Regions from separate parts of the Aquamicrobium terrae genome, predicted to be linked through region 2. Evidence: riboswitches for the same ligand, from Rfam matches in the RefSeq annotation. Region 2 holds a riboswitch; the other holds the start of a gene.
The links. A riboswitch is a leader RNA that binds a small molecule or an ion and turns the genes downstream of it on or off. The one in region 2 is predicted to bind cobalamin.
Positions count from the first base shown of each region.

Region 1: linked by a shared signal. The riboswitch ahead of ACVCNR_RS07845 (TonB-dependent receptor plug domain-containing protein) and the one ahead of ACVCNR_RS03175 (DUF1636 family protein) in region 2 are both predicted to bind cobalamin.

Region 1 is NZ_JBRKLZ010000001.1:1,548,439-1,552,643, reverse strand. Features, by position in the region: gene ACVCNR_RS07855 (FecCD family ABC transporter permease) at 1-55, opposite strand, end outside; gene ACVCNR_RS07850 (ABC transporter substrate-binding protein) at 52-903, opposite strand; gene ACVCNR_RS07845 (TonB-dependent receptor plug domain-containing protein) at 939-2,834, opposite strand; cobalamin riboswitch at 3,004-3,202, opposite strand; gene purE (5-(carboxyamino)imidazole ribonucleotide mutase) at 3,328-3,825, shown strand; gene ACVCNR_RS07835 (5-(carboxyamino)imidazole ribonucleotide synthase) at 3,825-4,205, shown strand, end outside.
Region 2 is NZ_JBRKLZ010000001.1:612,105-616,309, forward strand. Features, by position in the region: gene ACVCNR_RS03160 (NuoB/complex I 20 kDa subunit family protein) at 1-105, opposite strand, end outside; gene ACVCNR_RS03165 (NADH-quinone oxidoreductase subunit A) at 96-461, opposite strand; gene ACVCNR_RS03170 (winged helix-turn-helix domain-containing protein) at 800-2,002, shown strand; cobalamin riboswitch at 2,031-2,236, shown strand; gene ACVCNR_RS03175 (DUF1636 family protein) at 2,273-2,692, shown strand; gene cobW (cobalamin biosynthesis protein CobW) at 2,689-3,726, shown strand; gene ACVCNR_RS03185 (cobaltochelatase subunit CobN) at 3,761-4,205, shown strand, end outside.

The DNA of each region.
Region 1 (4,205 bases), 940 kb from region 2:
GCGTGGCGGCGGCCAGCAGGGTTAGGAGCAGGGGATAGTGCCGGTCGGCGCTCATCGGCGCTCCTGCTTCGCCGCCGCGTCCTGCAGCATGAAGGCGGCATCGAGCGTGAAGGGCGCACCGCAGATCATCTTGGCCACCGGCAGGTCGATGGCGTCCTGCCGTGACAGGGCGCGAAATGCGGGATGGACGAGATTTTCCTGCGCCAGCGCGGGAGCCCCGTAGTCGCTGCTGGAACGGCCGATCAGATCGGGCTTCGCCATGATCAGCTGCTCCAGCGGCAGGCGCGTCGAGCCGGTGACGCCCAGCCTTTCGGCGATATTGACCAGCCCGGCTGCCGTGAAGATGTCGTTGGCCAGCGTGCCTGCGCCTGCCGTGTAGCTGTTCGGCTCGTAGAGGGCGATGGTGCGACCCGATGGCGCGCCGGCCCGGAGCCGTGCGAGGCCGTCATCCAGTTGCGCCACCAGTTCGGCGGCGCGCTCTTGCCGGTGCAGAAGCGCGCCGATGCGCCGGATGTTGTCGCGCACATCGGCGAAGGACCTGGCCGGGGCGAACTCCTCGACCCGGAAGCCGAGGCGGCGCAGCAGCCCGACCGTGGCGCGCGCGGAAAACGTGCCGGCCAGGATCAGGTCCGGCTCCATAAGGAAGATCTCCTCGGCCAGCGCGTGGTTGACCGCGAAGGCCCGCGCCTCGTCCGCCATGGCCGAGGCGCGCGGGTCGCCCGCCAGCGCCGAGACGGAATGGAGCTGGCCCGCGCCGGCGATCAGCATGGCAAGCTGGTCGGTGCAGACATTCATGGACACGATGCGGCGGGGGGTGGGCTCGGCCGCGAAGGTGGGCAGCGCCGCAGCCATACCCAGCACGGCGGCGACGAAACACGACAATGCTGTCCGCAAAATCATCATTGGCCGCGTTTCGCCGCTTGAGACATCGCCGTTGCCTAGAAGGACCGGGTGAAGCTCAGATTGAGCGTCCGGCCGGGTGCGCGGAAAGTTTCCTTCGTTTCATACTTCTTGTCGAAGATGTTCTGGGCAGAAAACTTAAGCTGCGACTTCTCGTCAATCGCGTAAATGGCGGAGAAGTCCGCCGTGATGTAGGAGGGAAGCCGCCTTGCGTTGAACTCGTCGGCGTAGCGTGACGAGACGTAGAGCAGATCGGCGGACAGGCTGAGGTCTTCCGTCGGGGTGTAGGTGAAGCCGGCACTGCTGCGGAAACGCTCGCCATAGGCGATGTATTTGCCGTGAGCGCCGGCGCTCCTGTTCAGGGGTTCGCGCACGTCCACCATCGCCCTTACGCTCCATTGCGGGTCGAAGCGGTGTTCCAGCTTGGCCTCGAAGCCGGTGACGCGTGCCCGGTTGATGTTGGAGGGTTGCCACGGACCGCCGGGATCGTTCGGGTCGATGGGGGCCCAGGCGATCATGTCGTCGGTATTGTTGCGGTACAGTGCCATGTCGAGTGTGGTCTGGTCGGCGATGCGCCAGTTCAGGCCGATTTCGTAGGAGCGGGATTCCTCCGGTTTGAGGTTCGGGTTGCCTGCATCGGGATAATAGAGGTCGTTGAAGGTCGGGGCACGGAAACCGGTCGAATAGGAGGCGCGGGCAACCAATCCATCGGTCAGCTCATAGCTTGCGCCGACATTGTACGTGGTGACGCTGCCGAATTGCTCGTTGTCGTCATAGCGCAGGCCGGTATCGACAGTGAGGCGCTCATACTCGAACGAATATTGGCCGAATACCGCGACAAGGTCCCGCTTCGTCTCCGCATAGGGCACCCCGGATACGGCGCTGTTCTTCACCGAGTCGCGATAGGCTTCGACGCCACCCTGGACGATATGGTGCGTGGCTCCGAGATCGAACTGCTTCTGGGTGGTCGCAAGCAGGCCGTAACGAAGCGTGTCGAAGTCGTCGCCGGCAACGCCATCCTGGGAAATGGAAGCGTAGTCGAGGGCTGTCGACAGTTCGACAGTCGAGGTCCAGCTCTCCGAATGGTCGAGCCGCGCGCCGAGCCGGCCGGAGAAATTGTCGGTGTGCGAGACGTTGCCGAACGGATCGTTGTCGAACTCGTTCCTGCCCCGCGTGTAAAGGCCGTCGGTGTAGATCGCGCCCGCCGCCATTTCCTTCGACAGGGAAAAATTGACCGAGCCTCTGGTGAAGCCGTCCTTGTCGAGGTCATGGCCGGGCGAGAGGCGGTAGTCGTAGCCTTGGGTGCCGAGGATGCTCGCGCCGAAGGAGTAGCGCAGGCCATCTTCGGTACCGCCTCCGACATTGCCCGATAGCGTGCCGCCCCAAGGGTGCATGATACCGGCCGTCACGCTGCCGCAGGCGCTTTTGCCCTCGGGACAGGGACCGCCCTGCTTGGTGATGATGTTGATGATGCCGCCAATGGCGTCGGCGCCATACTGCGCCGAATGGCCGCCTCTGGCGATTTCGATGCGATCGATGGAATCGAGCGGGATGCTGGAAAGGTTGAGTGTGCCCGCAGTGGCCGATGCGGCACGCACGCCGTTGACCAGTATGAGCGTCTGGGCCGCGCTGGCTCCGCGCAGCGACAGGCTGGAATCGGCGCCGAGGCCGCCATTCGATGTGGCGGTTATGCCCGGCTGGGTCTTCAGTAGGGAGAGCAAATCGAGCGCCGCCGATTTCCTGATCTCTTCTTCGCCGATCACCGTCACCGACGACGTTGAACGCTCGAGCGACGAAGCGCGCCGCAGCGGCGTGGTCACCACGATCGTGTCGAGCTGGATGGTGTCGTCGTCGCTGTTCGCGGATTGCTGTGCCCAGCCCGGGCCGGTCAGCGCCAGCGCGCATACGCCTGCGGCCAGAATTGTCGTTCTCATGGTCCTTACCCCCGAATGCCGGGCGTCTCGCGCCGGCGATTTCCACTTCAACCGCGGACCGGAAGGGCAGGGGGATCGCATGTTCCACCCGGCAGCCGTAAGGCACGCGGCAACACCTTGTCGTGTCACCGCAGCGGACGGCCGCGCCTGATCCCACCCCGTGATCAAGCATGGGTGACCGGAACCGGCAGGTCTCCTGACTTCCGCGTCGTCGCCTCCCGCCGCCTTCCCGGACCGTTGCGGCCCAGTGGCATATCGGGGAGAGGCTCGGCGGCTACAGTTGCGGGGGCAGTCGCGGCTTTGCCGATCGCTCGGCTGACCGTGTTCCCTTTTGATCCGTATGTGGAACCGATTCCAGGAGCGACGCTAACCACTGCCCGGCGGGCCTGTCAATTCCGGCAGCGGTGGCCAATGGTCCAGTTGCGGCATGGGTCGTCCTTGCGGGCCGGGGAAAATTCCGCTACGTCGCCGCTTTGCTGACGGGAGCAGGGCCTTGACCGACCACCAAGCCGATGTCGCCATCATCATGGGCAGCCAGTCCGACTGGGCGACCATGCGCCACTCCGCCGAAACGCTGGCCGAACTCGGCGTCTCCCACAAGAGCCTGATCGTTTCCGCCCACCGCACGCCGCAGCGGCTCTACGACTTCGCCCACGGCGCCAAGGCGGCCGGCCACAAGGTGGTGATCGCCGGTGCCGGCGGTGCGGCGCATCTGCCGGGCATGACGGCGGCGATGACGCCGCTGCCGGTGTTCGGTGTGCCGGTGGAATCGAAGGCGCTGTCGGGGCAGGATTCGCTGTTGTCGATCGTGCAGATGCCGGCCGGCATCCCGGTCGGCACGCTGGCCATCGGCAAGGCGGGGGCGGTCAATGCGGCGCTGCTGGCCGCCGCCGTCTTGGCGCTCACCGATGCGGCGCTTGCCGGACGGCTGGAAGCCTGGCGCGCGGCGCAGACGGACAAGGTTGCCCTCGAACCGAAGGATGATGCGTGATGCTGACGCCCGGATCGACCATCGGCCCCGGATCGACCATCGGCATCGTCGGCGGCGGCCAGCTCGGCCGCATGCTGGCCATGGCGGCCGCAAGGCTGGGCTACCGTATCGCGGTGCTGGAACCGCAGGAAGACTGCCCGGCGGCACAGGTCGCCAACCGGCAGATCGTCGCCGCCTATGACGATCCGGCCGCCCTGGCGGAACTGGCCTCGATCAGCGCCGTCGTCACCTATGAGTTCGAGAACGTGCCGGTGGAAGCGGCCGAGGCCCTGGCGGCGCGCGTGCCGGTGCTGCCGCCGCCGCGCGCGCTGGAGGTTTCGCAGGACAGGCTGGTCGAGAAGCAGTTCCTCAACGGCATCGACATCGCCACCGCGCCGTTC
Region 2 (4,205 bases):
GATGAAGAACGGATCGTCCGACCCGACCGGCTTGCCGGTGCGCGGATCGAGAATGCCCTTGGGCTGCGGCGCGATCAGCGTGCCGGAATTGCTGCTCAATCCCATTCCAGCGCCCCTTTCTTCCACTCATAGATGAAGCCGATCGTCAGCACGCCGAGGAACACCATCATCGACCAGAAGCCGAGCATGCCCATGTCTCCGAAGGAAACCGCCCAGGGGAACAGGAAGGCCACTTCCAGATCGAAGATGATGAACAGGATCGACACCAGGTAGAAGCGGATGTCGAACTTCATGCGCGCGTCGTCGAACGAATTGAAACCGCACTCATAGGCGGACAGCTTTTCGGGATCGGGATCGCGATAGGCCACCAGGAACGGCGCCACGATAAGCGCCAGCCCGATCACCAGTGCCACGCCGATGAAAATGACGATCGGCAGATACGAACTCAGCAATTCGTTCATGCTGCAACTTTCCGTTGGCGGCGGATCCGCCTGAAACTAGCGCAGCCGGCCCTGTTACGGAAGCGTGACAGATTTGCCCCGGAACCCGTTCGGCCCCATGCTGCAACGCGGCGAGGGTTAGCGCAGGCGGATGGACGAAGCAAGTCAAACCTTGCCCGAAACGCCGCACCCTCCACTATCTGCGACAAAACTGATCATCTTTGATTTCCTTCACTTTTTACTCCACTTTTACTCCTGACAGCGTTCCCGCCTTTTGCCTGCTAGCCTGCGGGAATCGGGCTGCCGCAAAGCCGGTCCGCTGCTAGGTTGCAAACGCATGGCAGATAGGCTGCAAACGCATGACGGAAACCATTTCGCCCACCCTGGCACGACGCATCGCACTGGCCGCCCAGGGCTTCGGCGCGCGGCGTCCGTCGCCCGGCGCCATCGACCGGCGGCACCTTTCGCGTTTCCTCGCACGCACCGGCCTTTTGCAGATCGACTCGGTCAGCGCCGTCGTGCGGGCGCATTACATGCCGCTCTATTCGCGCCTCGGGCCCTACCCGCTTTCGCTGGTCGATGACGCCGCCCGTCCGCGCCGGCGCCTGCTGTTCGAATACTGGGCGCACGAGGCCTCGTTCCTGCCTCTGGAGACATGGCCCCTGCTGCGCTGGCGCATGGAGCGCGCGGCGCGCGGCGAGGAAATGTATCGGGGGCTGGCGAAATTCGGCCGCGAGCGTTCGGACTTCATCGAGGAGATTTATCGCGAGGTGGAGACGCGCGGCCCGATCGCGGCATCCGACATGGATGGCCACAAGGGGTCCGGCGGCTGGTGGGGCTGGAGCGACGCCAAGGCCGCCTTCGAATGGCTGTTCTGGGCCGGCCGCATCACCACCGCCTTTCGCCGCGGCTTCGAGCGCGTCTACGATCTTCCCGGGCGGGTTCTGCCGCGCAACATCCTCGACCTGCCCGTTCCCGCGACGCAGGACGCCCAGCGCGAACTGTTGCGTATTTCCGCCCGCGCCCACGGCATCGCCACCGTCGCCTGCCTGCGCGACTATTTCCGCCTTTCCGCAACGGAAACCGTGCCGCGCATCGCCGAACTGGTCGAGGAAGGCGAACTGATTCCCGTGCGCATCAAGGGCTGGTCGCGGCAGGCCTATCTGCATCGGGACGCGCGCCTGCCGCGCAGGATCGACGCCCGCGCCCTGCTTGCCCCCTTCGATCCGCTGGTGTTCGAGCGCGACCGCACGGAGAACCTGTTCGGCTTCCGCTACCGCATCGAAATCTACACGCCGGCCGAGAAACGGCAGTACGGCTATTATGTCCTGCCCTTCCTGCTGGGCGACAGGATCGTCGCCCGCGTCGACCTCAGGGCAGACCGGCCGGCCAAGGTGCTACGCGTTCATGCCGCCTATGCCGAACCGCACGCCCCGGCCGAAACCGCTGCGGCGCTTTTCGATGAACTGGAACAGATGCGCGGCTGGCTGGAACTCGACCGCATCGAGGTCACGCCCGCCGGCGATCTTGGCCCGGCGCTGGCAGACATGGCCGCGTCGTAGCCGCGCGTTGACAGCGCGCCCCGCCAAAGCCTAAATCCGCCAAGACGGTCTCCACTTCCAAAGGAGGGGAGCTAAGAGGGAATGCGGTGCGGGATGTTCATCCCAACGCCGCGGCTGTCCCCGCAACTGTAGGCGGCGAGCCTTGCCAAACACCACTGGGTCGAAAAGCCCGGGAAGGCGGCGAAAAGGCGACAACCCGCGAGCCAGGAGACCTGCCGTCGACGAAACCGAGCCGAAAGCCTGGCGGGTGTCCCGGGCAAGGAGCATATTTTGGACTCAAGCCCAGCCCATCAGGCGACGCCACCCGTCAGCGACCGGGAAACCCGCGCGACGATCATCGTGTGCGTGTCCTGCCGCGACGCCAGCGGCTCGGATGCACATCCGCGCGCCGGCGAAAAGCTGGCGGAGGACACGCGCCGGGCCGCCGCCGGCGCGCCGGTCGAGATACGCACCGTAGAATGCCTCGGCAACTGCAAGCGCCGGCTCAGCGCCTCCATCCTCTCCGACGGCGCCTGGAGCTATGTGTTCGGCGACCTCGCCGAAGATTGCGGCGCCGATCTGGTCGCCGGTGCCCGCCTGCTCTCTGGAGCCGACGACGGCCTGATGCCGTGGCGCGGCCGCCCCGATTCGCTCAAGCGCGGCCTCGTCGCGCGCATTCCTCCTCTTACCATCCTGAAGGATCGACCATGACCGCAACCGCCGCCCGCGTGCCCTGCACCGTCGTCACCGGCTTCCTCGGCGCCGGCAAGACCACGCTGATCCGCAACCTGCTGGAGAACAGCAAAGGCAAGCGCCTCGCCCTCATCGTCAACGAGTTCGGCGACGTCGGCGTCGACGGCGAGATATTGAAAGGCTGCGGCATCGACGCCTGCCCGGAGGAGAACATCGTCGAGCTCGCCAATGGCTGCATCTGCTGTACCGTGGCCGACGATTTCGTGCCGGCGCTGGACCAGATCCTGTCGCGCACGCCCAGGGTCGATCATATCCTGATCGAGACTTCGGGCCTCGCCCTGCCGAAGCCGCTGGTGCAGGCGTTCCAGTGGCCGACGGTGAAAAGCCGCGTCACCGTCGATGGCGTGGTCGCCGTGGTCGATGGTCCCGCGCTTGCCGAGGGCAAGGTCGCTTCCGACATGGATGCGCTCGCCGCCCAGCGCGCCGAAGACGAGTCACTCGACCATGACGATCCGATCGAGGAGGTGTTCGAGGATCAGGTGGCCTGCGCCGATCTCATCATCCTTTCTAAGAACGATTTGCTGGACAAGGCCGCTGCCATCCGCGCCCGCAAGATCGTCGATGCCCATATCACGCCGGCCGTGAAGGTGGTCCCGTCCGAGCACGGCAAGGTCGATCCGTCGATCCTGCTCGGCCTCGGCCTCGCCGTCGAGGACGACATCGAAAACCGCAAGTCGCATCACGACGGCGCCGGCGACCATGAACACGACGACTTCGACACCTTCGTCATCGACGTCCCGTCCGTCACCGACCCCGAGGAACTGGCGCGCCGCATCGCCGCCGCCGCCGAGCAGGAGGACGTGCTGCGGGTGAAGGGGTTCGTGGAGGTTTCCGGCAAGCCGATGCGCCTGCTGGTTCAGGCTGTCGGTCCGCGCGTCAATCATTATTATGATCGCGCATGGACGGCCAATGACGACCGCCGCTCGCGGCTGGTGGTGATCGGCCTCAAGGGTCTCGACCGCCCGGCCATCGAGAAGATTCTGGCGGGCTGAACTAGGCAAGCGCGCCGCTCATCAGGATTGAACGATGCATATCCTGACCACCACCTCCGCCTCGCTCGATGATGTCATCGAGCCGGTCGACCTGCGCCAGACGCCGGGCGAGGTGGTGGCGCTGTCCTTCACGGACAGCGATCTCGCGGCGCTGGCCTCGGCATGGAAGGCCGAAGCCGACCGCCTGCCCTCCATGCGGCTGGCGGCGCTGCGCGACCTGCGTCACCCCATGTCGGTCGACCTGTGGGTGGACAGCGTCGCACAGCATGCAAAGGTCATTCTGGTACGTCTTCTGGGCGGCTACGACTGGTGGCGCTACGGCTGCGACCAGCTTGCCGCCACGGCGCGCGCAAAAGGCATCAGGCTGGCGCTGATGCCCGGCGAATGCCGCGACGAGGACGAGCGGCTGGCGCAGGCTTCCACCCTGCCCCGCGAGGAACTTTCCCTGCTGCTGGGCTATTTCCGCGAGGGCGGCCCGG